Linked DNA regions of Prochlorococcus marinus subsp. marinus str. CCMP1375. The protein of the gene in region 2 interacts with the protein of the main gene of each other region in a pairwise test. Links are inferred from orthologs where the notes say so. Each region holds a gene or a part of one and is shown on either strand. Other genes may lie near its edges.

The links.
Region 1: the proteins of def (region 2) and PRO_RS08935 interact in binary tests that used the Escherichia coli proteins (3 or more experiments, as listed by UniProt). The link is inferred for Prochlorococcus marinus subsp. marinus str. CCMP1375 from one-to-one orthologs.

The regions. Positions count from the first base shown.
Region 1 is NC_005042.1:1,666,945-1,672,506, forward strand. Bases 2,695-5,562 are described here. They hold PRO_RS08935 (aspartate-semialdehyde dehydrogenase), read right to left. Parts: upstream 4,711-5,562; coding sequence 3,679-4,710; downstream 2,695-3,678. Other genes in these bases: dapA (4-hydroxy-tetrahydrodipicolinate synthase), read right to left, coding at 2,774-3,682; tig (trigger factor), read left to right, coding at 4,876-5,562. In the rest of the region: tRNA lysidine(34) synthetase TilS, read left to right, coding at 1-714; PRO_RS08925 (ribonuclease J), read right to left, coding at 748-2,691.
Region 2 is NC_005042.1:90,074-98,316, reverse strand. What follows is about bases 5,389-8,243. They hold def (peptide deformylase), read left to right. Parts: upstream 5,389-6,437; coding sequence 6,438-7,049; downstream 7,050-8,243. Other genes in these bases: PRO_RS00405 (ABC transporter ATP-binding protein/permease), read left to right, coding at 7,792-8,243; PRO_RS00410 (histidine triad nucleotide-binding protein), read left to right, coding at 7,244-7,585; PRO_RS00420 (alpha/beta hydrolase family protein), read right to left, coding at 5,389-6,375. In the rest of the region: Fe-S cluster assembly protein SufB, read left to right, coding at 1-1,145; Fe-S cluster assembly ATPase SufC, read left to right, coding at 1,142-1,933; Fe-S cluster assembly protein SufD, read left to right, coding at 1,941-3,158; PRO_RS00425 (aminotransferase class V-fold PLP-dependent enzyme), read left to right, coding at 3,131-4,420; more of PRO_RS00420, read right to left, coding at 4,417-5,388. UniProt on the Escherichia coli protein: Removes the formyl group from the N-terminal Met of newly synthesized proteins. Requires at least a dipeptide for an efficient rate of reaction. N-terminal L-methionine is a prerequisite for activity but the enzyme has broad specificity at other positions.

The sequences.
Region 1 (5,562 bases), 1.6 Mb from region 2 along the record:
AATAAGCAAAAAGTATCTACTGAAGAAGATGCAAGAAACTGGCGCTATAAAAGCCTTATCCAACAAGCTAAAACTCTTTCGAAAGAAAGCCCTTCTTTACCTTGCGAACGCGTTTTGACTGGTCACACAGCTAATGATAGAACTGAGACTTTTATCATGAATCTCGCAAGAGGAGCGCATTTAAAAGGTTTAAGCAGTTTAAGAGAGGACAGAACACTTGAAACCAAAATACAACTGATTCGTCCAATCCTAAGATTTAGCAGACAAGAAACTATTCAAATATGTGATGAAATGGATCTTCCAATATGGATTGATCCCTCTAATTCCAATATTGCTTACAGCCGAAATAAAATCCGAGCAGAAATAATTCCTGTGCTTGAGTCATTACATCCACAAAGCACTATAAGAATCTCAAATCTTGCAGAACGTCTTACATCTTTGCAAAAAGATCAACATCAATTAGCTCACCTTGCCCTTGGAGCATTACTTACTTCAACAGGGTTAAGCAGAAGCAAAATGACAAAACTATCTAAAACAGTAAGAGCAATTATTCTGGCGCAATGGTTAGAAGACAACAAAGCACCTCTGCTTTCATCAAAGCAACTGGAAGAGCTTAGTCAGAAGATTGGAAAAAACAAAGGACCAGGAAATATGGATATATCTAATCATTTAAAAATTAGATGGAACAAAAATTCCATCGAGCTGATTAATTAATCCAAGCTAGAAGTTTCTATAATTTTCTTTCCTCTAACCAATTGCAGAACGACGACGTCTAGTTCTACCTGCTGGCTCTTCTAGAGTTGTATTCTCTTGCTGAGGAGTTGAAGTACTGACACTTGCAGCTAACGGTTTTTGATTGTGATTAGTGGAATGAATTGGCTGCTGATTTCTAGGTGTATTTGCTTTTTTTGGAGCTGCTTTTGAATTAATTTCTTCATCAACTCTTCCTTTATAAGCAGGAGTACCTCCTGGAGCAGGCTGAACTAAGCACAGAATTAAAGGCTCCACTTGAAACTCTCTACGCATTCTTCTTGCCAAACCAGATTCAACCTCTCTCTGAAATCCAATCCAATCAACTTCAACAGAATTTGCACTGACCTGTCTAGAAAGTTGCTTCCAACGATTCTGTAAAACCCAGATAATTTCTTTTTCAGTCCAAAGAGACATTTTCCTAGGCTCTGCAGTTGTGACAACTCCTCGTAAATTGACCCTAGGTGGAGCAACCATTACTCCATCTGTACTAACTGCAACAAGAAGAGTAATAACACCATCTTCGGCTAATTGCTGCCGTTCTTTCAACACGCGCGCATCAACAATGCCATTTCTAGAGGCATCTAAAAGTTCGATTCCTGCTTTTACGGGTTGCCCTCTGGTAATGGAATTAGGTGTGAGTTGAACTACATCTCCATTCTCCAAAAGCAAAATATTATTTTCGGGAACTCCCATCGACTGAGCACTTTTACTATGACAAACAAGCATCCTGTGCTCTCCATGCACAGGAACAAAATACTTTGGCTTTGTTAACGCCAACATAAGTTTCTGATCTTCTTGGAAACCATGCCCTGAAACATGAATCCCCTCGCCTTTCCCATAAATTACCTTTGCACCAAGTTGCATCAAACGATCAATAGTATTCACAACAGAAATTGTGTTTCCAGGAATGGGACTAGCTGAAAAAATAATGGTATCAGTTGTTTTTACTTGCACATGTTGATGATCACCACGTGAAATGCGACTTAAAGCAGCTAAGGGTTCTCCTTGACTACCAGTCATTAAAAGCAATGTCTCACGATCAGGAAGATCACGAATTTGTTTAATTGGAACAAAAAGCTCATCAGGTGCCTTCATATATCCAATTTCTCTTGCTTTAGCAATGACATTCAACATAGATCTACCCAGTAATCCAACCTTGCGACCATGTTTTAAAGCAAGCTCCAAAATCATTGCAACACGGTGAATGGAACTCGCAAATGTAGTAATAATTACTCGACCTTCAGCCTCAGCAACATGGCGTTCTAATGCAGGGAAAACAGTACGTTCTGATGGACACCACCCTGGAACCTCCGCATTAGTTGAATCACTAAAAAGGCATAAGACACCTTCTTCTCCATGCTTTGCCAGGCGAGCAAGATCAAAATGTTCCCCATCAACTGGCGTATGATCAAACTTAAAATCTCCTGTAAAAATCACTGTCCCTACTGGGGTTTTAATAGCTAAAGAAAAGCTATCTGCCATAGAGTGAGTATTTCGAATAAATTCAACAGAAAAAGACTGACCTACTTTGACGACATCTCTTGGTCCTACAGTTTGAATAGTAGTTCTATCTGTTACCCCTGCTTCTTCCATTTTCCCTTGAAGCATTGACATTGCTAAACGGGGACCATAAATGACTGGAATATTGAAATGCTTTAGATGATGAGAAATGCCTCCTATATGGTCTTCATGACCATGAGTAACAATCATTCCTCTAATCCGTTTCTGATTTTCTCTTAAATAACTCGTATCAGGCATGACAACATTTACTCCATGCATGCCATCACTTGGAAAAGCTAAACCTGCATCAACAAGCATTAGCTCATCACCATATTCAAAAACACATGTATTTTTACCAATCTCATGAAGTCCACCTAAAGGAATGACTCTTAAGGATGGTTCCTTAGAATGAGATTTTGTAGAAGGGCTGTTAGTCATAAGACAATTTATCGAGGAAACAAGCTTGATTTGTTAATGAGATAAGGCTCTCAAAAAAGCCAATTGCAAAAGAAACCGTTTGTTAGGTTTGAAGCAAGGCTGAAATGGTTTTCATAAGTTCGTTTTTCATTTGATTTTCCAAAGGGAGTAATGGACTGCGGGGAGCACCTACTGGCCATCCAATTAGTTCAAGAGCTGCCTTAACTGGAATGGGATTAGTTGTTGCAAATAAAGCTTTAAATAGAGGTTGTAATTGTTCATGATGACTAAGTGCAAGACTATTTTCCCCAGCGAAATATGCCTCAATCATTGCTTTTAAGCGCATGCCAACAATATGACTAGCTACGCTTACTACACCAACAGCACCAACAGATAACATCGGAAGAAGAAGCCCATCATCTCCACTATAAATTGCGAGTCTAGAACCGCATCTAATTCTTAGATCAGTCACTTCATTAGTTGTGCCACTTGCAGCTTTGAAACTTACAATATTCGAACAATTCATTAGTCTTTGAACAGTGATTGGAGATATAGAACAACCTGTTCTTCCAGGAATATTGTAAAGCATTAATGGTAAATCTGGAGCTGCTTGAGCAACTGCACGAAAATGTGATTCCAAGCCTGCTTGGGGAGGCTTGTTGTAGTAAGGCACAACTACCAAAGCACCATCAGCTCCAGCCTCAGCTGCCTTAGCAGTTGCATGAATCGCCTCAGATGTACTATTACTCCCAGTCCCAGCTAATACCTTTGCCGAACCATTAACAGCATTTCTTACTGTTTCAAGTAATTGATATTGTTCTTCCCAGCTTAAAGTAGGTGACTCTCCTGTAGTCCCACAAACAATAAGACCATCAGAACCTTGATCAACTAAATAACGTGCAAGTCGAGCAGCTAAGGCAAAATCAACAGCCCCTGCTGTATCAAATGGAGTAACCATTGCGGTTAATAAACGTCCAAAAGGAGCTGATGATATTTCAGGGACAGTACTCATGATCTTGTTAACAAAAGTTCGGCAATTTGAATTGCATTTAATGCAGCACCTTTACGTATTTGATCACCACATAGCCATAACTCTAAAGCCTTAGGATTGCTTAAATCTTGTCGTATTCTTCCAACTGCAATATCATCTTTGCCAGTAACATCAATTGGCATTGGGAATCTATTCATTTGAATATCCTCTAATAGTTTAATACCAGATGCATTAGAAAGAATTTTTCGTGCTTCTTCTACTGGAAAAGGTTCGGCAAATTCAATATTAATTGATTCAGAATGAGCTCTTAAAACTGGTACTCTCACACAAGTAGCAGTTATAGCTAACTCTGATTGATTCAAAATCTTTCGCGTTTCATTAATCATTTTCATTTCCTCCTCACAATAATTATTTGATTGCAATGGAGAGTTATGGAGAAACAAGTTAAAGGCTAGTGAATAAGGCAGAATTTCACTCTTGGGAATATTCCCATTCAATACATCTTGACTAAGTTGTTTTAACTCATTCATAGCTCTAGCTCCTGCTCCACTAGCTGATTGATAAGTGGAAACTACAACTCTTTTAATTGGTAATTGTGCTGATAATGGGGCTAAAACTAAAGCTAATAAAATAGTTGTGCAATTAGGATTTGCAATTAACCCTTTGTGAGTAAAAACCTGACTTGGGTTAACTTCAGGAACAACTAAAGGAACATCAGGTTCCATCCTATATGCATTGGAATTGTCAACAATCACAGCACCTGCAGAATTGATTACTTTTCTCCATTTTCGAGAAATTGATCCACCTGCAGAAGCTAAAACAAGATCAACATCCTCAAATCCTTCGGGTGAAACTTTTTTTACGACAAGATCTTCTCCTTTAAAAAATTGAACTTGACCTGCAGACCTTTCAGATGCCAATAAACGTAATTCCCTGATAGGAAAAGAACGTTCTTCAAGAATTTTTAGTATTTCAGCGCCTACTGCTCCGCTTGAACCAAGTACAGCAAGGGTTAAAGGTCTATCAGGGAAAGGCTTTTGAAGAGTCAAACTATTAAAAGATAAAAATTGTTTTTAAAAGATGGGTACTGTAGAAATTTGAAAAGCCGAAAGAAACTAATGTCCAAAAATCGAAAAAAGAAGCTCAGTTTTTGATAGATGGTCTTACTCTTCCCTAGTGTAATAGGCCAATGAGCTTCGACCCTTAGTGAACCAATGAGTAATTCCCAATTAAAAATAAAAACCAAGGCCCTCCCCAATAGTCGAATAGCAATTGAATTTGAAGTTCCAGCTCAACAATGCAAAACAAGTTTTGAAGATGCGCTGACAACTTTATGCAAATCTGCAAATCTACCTGGTTTCCGCAAAGGGAAAGTACCTAAATCTGTAATTCTCCAGCAAATTGGATCTAAAAGAATTCAAGCCTCTGCCCTAGAAAAATTATTAGAAAAAATATGGAAGCAAGCTCTAAAAGAAGAATCAATAGAACCTCTTTGTGAACCAGAGTTAGCAGGTGGATTTGAGCCCTTATTAGAAAATTTCAATCCAGAACAAACGCTTTCAGTGACTTTAGAAACAGATGTAGCACCTATTCCTAAACTAAAAACCACTAAAGGATTAACCACGGAAGCAGAACCGATCACCTTTGATGAAAGCAAAGTCGATGAACTAATAGAAGAATCTCGTAAACAATTAGCAACCGTTATTCCTGTAGAAAATCGTCCAGCCAATCATAGTGACATCGCTATTCTCACTTTCAAAGGTACTTTTGCTGATGATGGAAGTGAAATAGAAGGAGGTAGTGGCGAATCTATGGAAATCGACTTAGAAGAAGGTCGAATGATCCCTGGATTTATTGAAGGGATTGTAGGTATGAAGATCAATGAAACAAAAACTATAGAT
Region 2 (8,243 bases):
TTGATCCAGAAATATTAGCTACTTTTGATAAACTTGGAATTCCCCTTAATGAGCAAAAAAGACTTACTAATGTAGCTGTAGATGCTGTATTTGATAGTGTCTCAATTGCAACTACTTTTAAAGAGAAATTAGCGGAAGATGGAGTTATTTTTTGTTCAATTAGTGAAGCAATTCAAAAATACCCTGAACTTGTAGATAAATATTTAGGCACAATAGTTCCAATGAGCGATAATTTTTTCGCAGCCTTAAATTCAGCTATATTTAGTGATGGATCCTTTGTATATATACCCAAAGGTGTTAATTGTCCTATGGAGCTATCCTCATATTTTAGAATCAATTCTGGAGATACTGGGCAATTTGAAAGAACATTAATTATCGCCGAAGAAAAATCATCAGTAAGTTACTTGGAGGGATGCACAGCGCCAATGTTTGATACCAACACTCTTCATGCAGCTGTTGTAGAATTAATTGCTTTAGATGACGCATCAATCAAATATTCAACCGTTCAGAATTGGTATGCAGGAGATAAAAATGGGATTGGAGGTATTTATAATTTTGTCACCAAACGAGGAAGATGCAAAGGGAAAAGAAGCAAGATTAGTTGGTCTCAAGTTGAAACTGGCTCTTCTATAACATGGAAATATCCAAGTTGTATTCTAGAAGGAGATGGTGCAGTTGGTGAATTTTACTCTGTAGCACTAACTAATAATAAGCAAATAGCAGATACAGGGACAAAAATGATTCATATTGGAAAAAACACAAAATCAACTATTATCAGCAAAGGTATAAGTGCTGGAAAATCAAAAAATAGTTATAGAGGATTAGTTCATATGGGAAGCAAAGCATTTGGCGCCAAAAATTATAGCCAATGTGATTCATTATTAATTGGAGATCAAGCTTCTGCTAATACATATCCCTATATACATTCAAAACAAATGAATTCTAGTATTGAGCATGAAGCAAGTACTTCTAAAATATCTGAAGATCAATTATTCTACCTGAAAAGTCGAGGTATTAATTCTGAGGAGGCTGTGTCAATGATGGTAAGTGGATTTTGTCAGGATGTATTCAATAAATTACCAATGGAATTTGCATCAGAAGCTGATAGTCTATTGGGGCTTAAACTGGAAGGAACTATAGGATGACTAAGCAATTAGATAAAAGAATGGAGCCAAAAAGAATACTTCTAGAAGTTAAAAATCTACATGCAGGAATTGATGGTAATAGTATCCTTAAAGGTGTTAACTTAACAATATATGAAGGTGAAATACATGCGATCATGGGAAGGAATGGTAGTGGGAAAAGTACACTAGCCAAAATAATTGCTGGGCATTCATCTTATGAAATATCTGAGGGAGAAATATTATTAGAAAGTGAAAGTATAACCAGCTTAGAACCAGAAGAAAGATCTAACAAAGGGTTATTCCTAGGTTTTCAATATCCTGTAGAAGTTGCTGGTGTAAAAAATATTGACTTTTTACGAGCAGCAGTCAATGCAAGGCGTAAAGAGTTAAAAGAAAGCGAGCTAGATACATTTGAATTTGATGAAATCGTAAATAATACTCTAGGAATAGTGCAAATGAATAAGGATTTTCTAGAAAGAGGCGTAAATCAAGGCTTTTCAGGGGGAGAAAAGAAAAGAAATGAAATACTACAAATGGCTTTGCTTAAGCCTATAGTTTCTATTTTAGATGAAACAGATTCTGGTTTAGATATAGATGCTCTAAGAATTATTTCAAATGGAATAAATAAAATTCATTCAAAGAATAAAGCAACAATACTAATTACACATTATCAGCGCCTATTAAACGAAATCAAACCTGATTATGTTCATGTAATGAAAGACGGAAAAATTATTAAAACAGGTACCAAAGAACTCGCAATAGCCTTAGAAAAGTCTGGCTATGAAGGACTAGAGCAGGTGGAAACTTAATAAATTAATGGATCCTAAGATTTACTGTGAATGGATAAACTCACTCCCTCACACTAAAGGAGTATTAGCAAACAATCAAAAAGAAGGTAGAAAATTTCTTCAAGAATATGGAATTCCAAAGAAATCTAATGAGAAATGGCGTCTTACAGACCTAACACGTATGAATGAATTTTTTACACTTCCAGTTAATCAGAAAAAAAACAAGATTTCTGTTGAAGTTAATAATAAAGCTAACAAAAAATCAACACAAATTAGTTTAGATACAGATTCTCCGATTGAATGTCAAAGTCTACCAAATTATATTGAACAAATTAGTGAAAATGAATTAAAGAAATATTTTTCTAAGTTTTCCTTTAAGCAAAATAGAGATGATATATTCCTAAAAAAATTCAATGAAGCAATAAATAGTCAATTAATTGCACTAAAAATAAAAAAAGATAGTAATGCTTCATTAGAAATTATTTTGCCAAAAAGTAAAAATGGATTAAGTCCCTATAGGGTTATGCTAATCGTAGAAAAGGGTGCTAAATTAGACATACTAGAAATCTTAAATAGCGAAGATTTCTGTGCTCATAGTAACTTAATTGAAATTTATATTGAAAATCAAGCAATAGTCAATCATGGCTGTATCGCGATAGGTAAACAATATTCAAAGCTATTGAGCCATATATCTATCATACAAGAAAAAGAAAGTGTATATTCTTTTTGCTCAATGTTGGAAGACTGGTATTTCAGCAGAATAGAGCAACATATATTTCAATTAGATGGAAACGCTAGTACAAATATAAAAGGACTGCAAATAACATCTAACAGTGAAAATATTGAAACTCATTCTATAGTTAAATTTGGTGGTCCTAATGGGTCCCTCGAACAAATCCATAAAGCAATTGCAGCCAATGAGTCTCATTCTATATTTAATGGATTAATTGATGTGCCTCAAGTAGCGCAACAAACTAAAGCAAGTCAAATAAGTAAGAATCTGCTTTTGTCTTCTAACGCAAAAATAGATACTAGTCCGAAACTAAATATTATTGCTGATGATGTTCAATGTAATCATGGTGCAACAATTAGTCAATTAGAAAAAGAAGAACTTTTCTATTTACAAAGTAGGGGAATTGATCAGAATCTCGCGAACTCTCTAATAATCAATGGATTTTGCAATGAAATTTTGAATGGCATGCCATTAGAAATAACTAAATGGTCCTCTCTCTCAAAATATCTATAAAGAATTACATGAAAAGTAAAAAGAATCTAGCTGAAATAACAAGAAAGGATTTTGAACTCTTTTCTTTAGGCTCTCAAGAAAATAATGATTTAATTTATTTAGATCATGCAGCAACTAGTCAAAAGCCAAAATTTGTGATTGAGAGAATGGTTCATTATTACAAATATGAAAATGCAAATGTTCACAGAGGTGCTCATCAGTTAAGTGCCAAAGCAACTCAGGCATTTGAAGATGCCAGAGAAATAACATCACAATTTGTTCAAGCAAAGTCAAATAGAGAAATTGTTTTTACTCGCAATGCAACTGAAGCAATTAATTTAGTCGCATATTCATGGGGAGATTCTCAATTAAAAGAAGGAGACGAGATATTGATTACTTTAATGGAACATCATAGTAATCTTGTTCCATGGCAACTACTAGCAAAAAGAAAAGGTTGTAAGCTGCGTTATATTGGTATAACAAAAACAGGAGAATTAGATCTCAATGATCTAAAGAATAAAGTAAATGAAAAAACTAAATTAGTATGCCTTCTTCATGTCAGTAATACATTAGGAACCTGCAACCCTATTAAAAAAATCTCAGAAATTGCTCATAGTGCTGGAGCTTTAATACTCATAGATGCTTGCCAAAGCCTTGCCCACAAAAAAATAAATGTTGAAGCATTAGATATAGATTTTCTAGCTGGTTCATCTCATAAATTATGTGGACCAACAGGTTGTGGCTTTTTATGGGCTAAAGAAGAAATATTAGAAATAATGCCTCCTTTCTTAGCTGGAGGTGAAATGATACAAGATGTTTCTCTTCAAAAAAGTAACTGGTCCGATTTACCACACAAATTTGAAGCTGGAACTCCTGCAATAGGAGAAGCTATTGGTATGGGAGCAGCAATTTCTTATCTTCAGTCTATTGGTTTAGAGAATATAGGTTTATATGAGAAAGAACTGACACAATACTTGTTTAAAAATCTAGAAACTATAGAAGGAATTAGAATTTTAGGTCCCACTCCTGAACAACAGCCCAATCGTGCACCTTTAGCAACCTTCTATATAGAAAATATACACTCTAATGATATAGCAGAATTATTAGATTCAAAAAATATTTGTATCAGAAGTGGCCATCATTGCTGCCAACCAATTCATGAATACTATGGAATAAGCTCAACTGCGCGTGCAAGTCTTAGCTTTACATCAACAAAAAAAGAAATAGATTTTTTTACTCAAGAACTGATGTCCAGTATTAATTTTATTAAGGAACATTCCTAAAGCCCTAAATGTACATTAAAAAACCTTTCAGTTAACTCTAATACCTCAATATTTACAAGTGCATCTCGAAAACCATGGCCTTGATCTCTAAATGTATATAGTTCTACAGGAATTTGATTCTTTTTAAGTCCAAAAAAGATTTTGTTTACTTGCTCTAATTTAACAACCTTATCTTTCATCCCATGAAAAAATATAACGGGTGAAGTTATTTTTTTGATATGATTAATGGGTGATTTATCATAATATTTTTCTTTATTTTTAGACAAAGGGCCTACTAGATAATCTAAATAATTGCTCTCAAAACGATGAGTCGTTTCAGACATATCAATCAAATCAGTCACTGGATACTTACAAGCAGCAGCATTAAAAATCTTTGAATAGCATAAAGATGCTAAAGCAGTAAATCCTCCAGCACTAGAGCCTTCAATAGCAATATAGTTATTATGTGCCTTGCCTAATTTCAGAAGTTCCTTTACTGCTGAATAACAATCAACTACATCGACAGTTCCCCATCCTTCTCGAAGGCGATCACGATAGTCTCTACCAAATCCTGTTGAACCTCCATAATTAACATCTACTACTGCCCATCCTCGAGAAGTCCAAAACTGAGTCGAAAGGTTCAAACCTCTAGAAGCCATTGAAGTTGGACCACTATGTATCTTGACTAAAAGAGGTATTACATTAAATCTCCTAGGATTTGGTGCGTAATATAAAGCATGGGTTATACGACCATGAAACCCTTTAAACCAAAAATCCTCAGCAACACTTATTTCATCTTGATTTAATATAGAATTCTTTTCTTCTAATTTATAGGTATAAGGCTTTTCAACTAAATCAACTTCTAAAAGACTTGATTCTTTAAACGAATTACCTGCAATAAGAATTACTCTACCTTGATTAGCATCTAAATAAGATAAATTATCAAAAGGTAGGTCAATATTTATTGTCTTTTGATTATGATTAATTAGATTCAATTTCCATGTTGTATTCTTACAACTTAAGGCTAGTATTCGATCTTGAGAAATAGCAATTGTAGACATTCCAGCAATCCATTGCGGCATGGCAAATTCAGCCTGTATATTACATATATGCTTATAATTTGATATTAAATCATTTTTAAAATCTATTCTTTTTAAATTCCACCAATCATTACTATCCTCAGCGAATACCAATTGATCATTGTTTAACCAAGTTGGCTGGAAAACTGATACTTTCTTGGAGGAATTAATTAAAGGGTTTACAAAAATCTTATGAGATGATAATTCCCCTTCATCAGATACTGAAGCCAGACACAGTTCACTTTGATCCCAAGGCATTGAAGGTTTCTGCCACTCAACCCATGCCAACTTATTGCTGTTAGGGCTTAACTTAAGATATCCAAGAAAATCTTTTGCTATATAAATAACTTTAGGTTCTTGCAATGCATCATTTAAAGAAAATGAAACTAAATAGTCTCTATCATCTTTCTCCATAACTCCCAACCAACGCATTTTTTTTAAATCAATCAAGCCATCTCCCAAGTAAAAATCTGCTTTCTTTGACAAACAAATCGGTTCTGTTAATTGAATTAATAGGGGTTCCTTTTTTTCTAAAGAAGTTTGCAGACCTTGCCACGATTGTGACCAAAGACAACCATCAGAATGATCTACCCAAGTTAAGAAAATTTGATCACAAGAACATACAGCAGCTAAAGCCGCTCCACCATATCCATGAATAGAACTTTTTATATTCCATTTAAAATGAGTTAATTCTTGTGGGGAACAATCAGTTTTGCCCCATGGACGCACCAATGCTGTTGTCCTTCCTCCTTCATTTGGCCTTTGCTCTAGCCATAAAACCCAATCATCGATTAACCGTGGTTCTTTTATGTTCGGAGAGGAAGCGCAAACTGTCTTTGCATCTAATGGAGTATTTAAAAATGAAGTGCGCTCAGAATCTCTATTTTTGAATTTCACAGAGGAACCATCTAATTAGCCCTAAAATAGGTAAAATTAGTATTAGTTAAACATTAACCTCCTTGGCTCGCAGTTTTTCGCAACTTGCTATTAATGCAGAAAAGCAAAGAACTTCTCTTGCGGTTTCTAAAAAACCAACGGATCAGCCTGAACTTGAAATTCACACACTAGGCAATTCAGCATTAAGGCAATCAGCTAAAAGAATTAGCAAAGTCGACAAAAATATTAGAGATCTAGTAAAGAAAATGCTTCACAGCATGTATGCAGCGAAAGGCATTGGCTTGGCAGCACCGCAAATAGGCTCTCAACAACAACTTTTAGTTATTGATTTAGACATTGAAAATTCAGCCACTCCTCCAATTATTTTAATTAATCCCGAAATCACAGAATTTAGTGCCACTATTGATACATATGAAGAAGGATGCTTGAGCATCCCAGGGGTATACCTTGATGTAATCAGACCATCATCTATTAAAGTAAATTTTCGTGATGAAATGGGAAGACCAAAAAAAATAAACGCTGATGGCCTACTTGCTCGCTGCATTCAGCATGAAATGGATCATTTGAATGGAGTGCTTTTCGTAGACAGAGCAATTAATGAAGAAGCTTTAAATAAAGAGTTAAAGGAGCATGGCTTTAAGAAAAAAGATGTTTTAAGGTTATGTAGTGATTGAAATCCATCTAAAAAAGATTTTAAAAAAAATAATTTCTTACAAAGCTCAAAATTTTAATTCCTACAGGTATTAACAATGTTTTCAATAATACAAACTAATATTGCTACTTAAATGGTAAACTTATTAAGTTCATATCAATAAAAGCATATATAATTTATTCATCTAAATCATTAACCATTATAAGGAAATATTTTATGTCTGAAGAAACAATATTTAGTCGTATTCTAAGAGGAGAAATTGATTGTGATGAAATTTATAGTGATGAAATGTGTCTAGCCTTTCGTGATATTCAACCTCAAGCTCCAGTTCATATACTGGTAATTCCTCGAAAAGCCATACCAAGTCTTAGAGAGGCTGAAATTCAAGATGAAAGCTTATTAGGTCATTTATTACTAGTCTCAGCGAAAATAGCGAAGTTAGAAGGTTTAAACCACTGGAGAACAGTTATCAATAGCGGTAGTGAGGCTGGTCAAACAGTTTTTCATCTTCATATTCATGTAATTGGTGGTAGAAAATTAAACTGGCCTCCAGGCTAAATTAGAAAAGAAAATTAAAAATATAACTATTGAGAATCCCTGATTTGTAGATACTTTTTTCTTAATCAGACTCTTAGAGCCTCATAAATTGTAGAAAATCAACTAATTTGATGAGAGTTTGCAGCTTTTTCTTAACTTTTTATGAGCGTTAAGAATACAATTAGATTGCATAAGTTCCGAGATGACTAGAAGCTTATGATATTGCTATGACAGAACAAACCATCTCTAATAATAAACGCTTAAGGGATCAACTCAGTAGCTTAAGAAAATTAGCGCAGCCTTTCTTTTTGCCACTTGAACAAAATAGTGGGTGGAGTTTTATATGGCTACTGATTTCGCTATTATTTTGTGTAGGGGGAATCGTTCTAATATTATTAACTGGCTTAATAGAATTCTTTGAAAAAATACAGCCAATTTTATTAGAAAAATATTTTAATGGGGTAGTTGAAATAGTAACTTCAATATGGTCTAGTTGGTGGGGGTTTTTCTTTTCAGGAGTATTTGCTATTGGAAGTTTAACTTTTTTTAATTATAGGCATCAACTGAGAAATAAAAGATGGGTGCATTGGTCTTTACTAGGTATTATTGTCCTAATGCTTTTGGCAGTTAACGGAATCAATGCAGGAATTGGTTTTATTGCAAGAGATTTGACAAATGC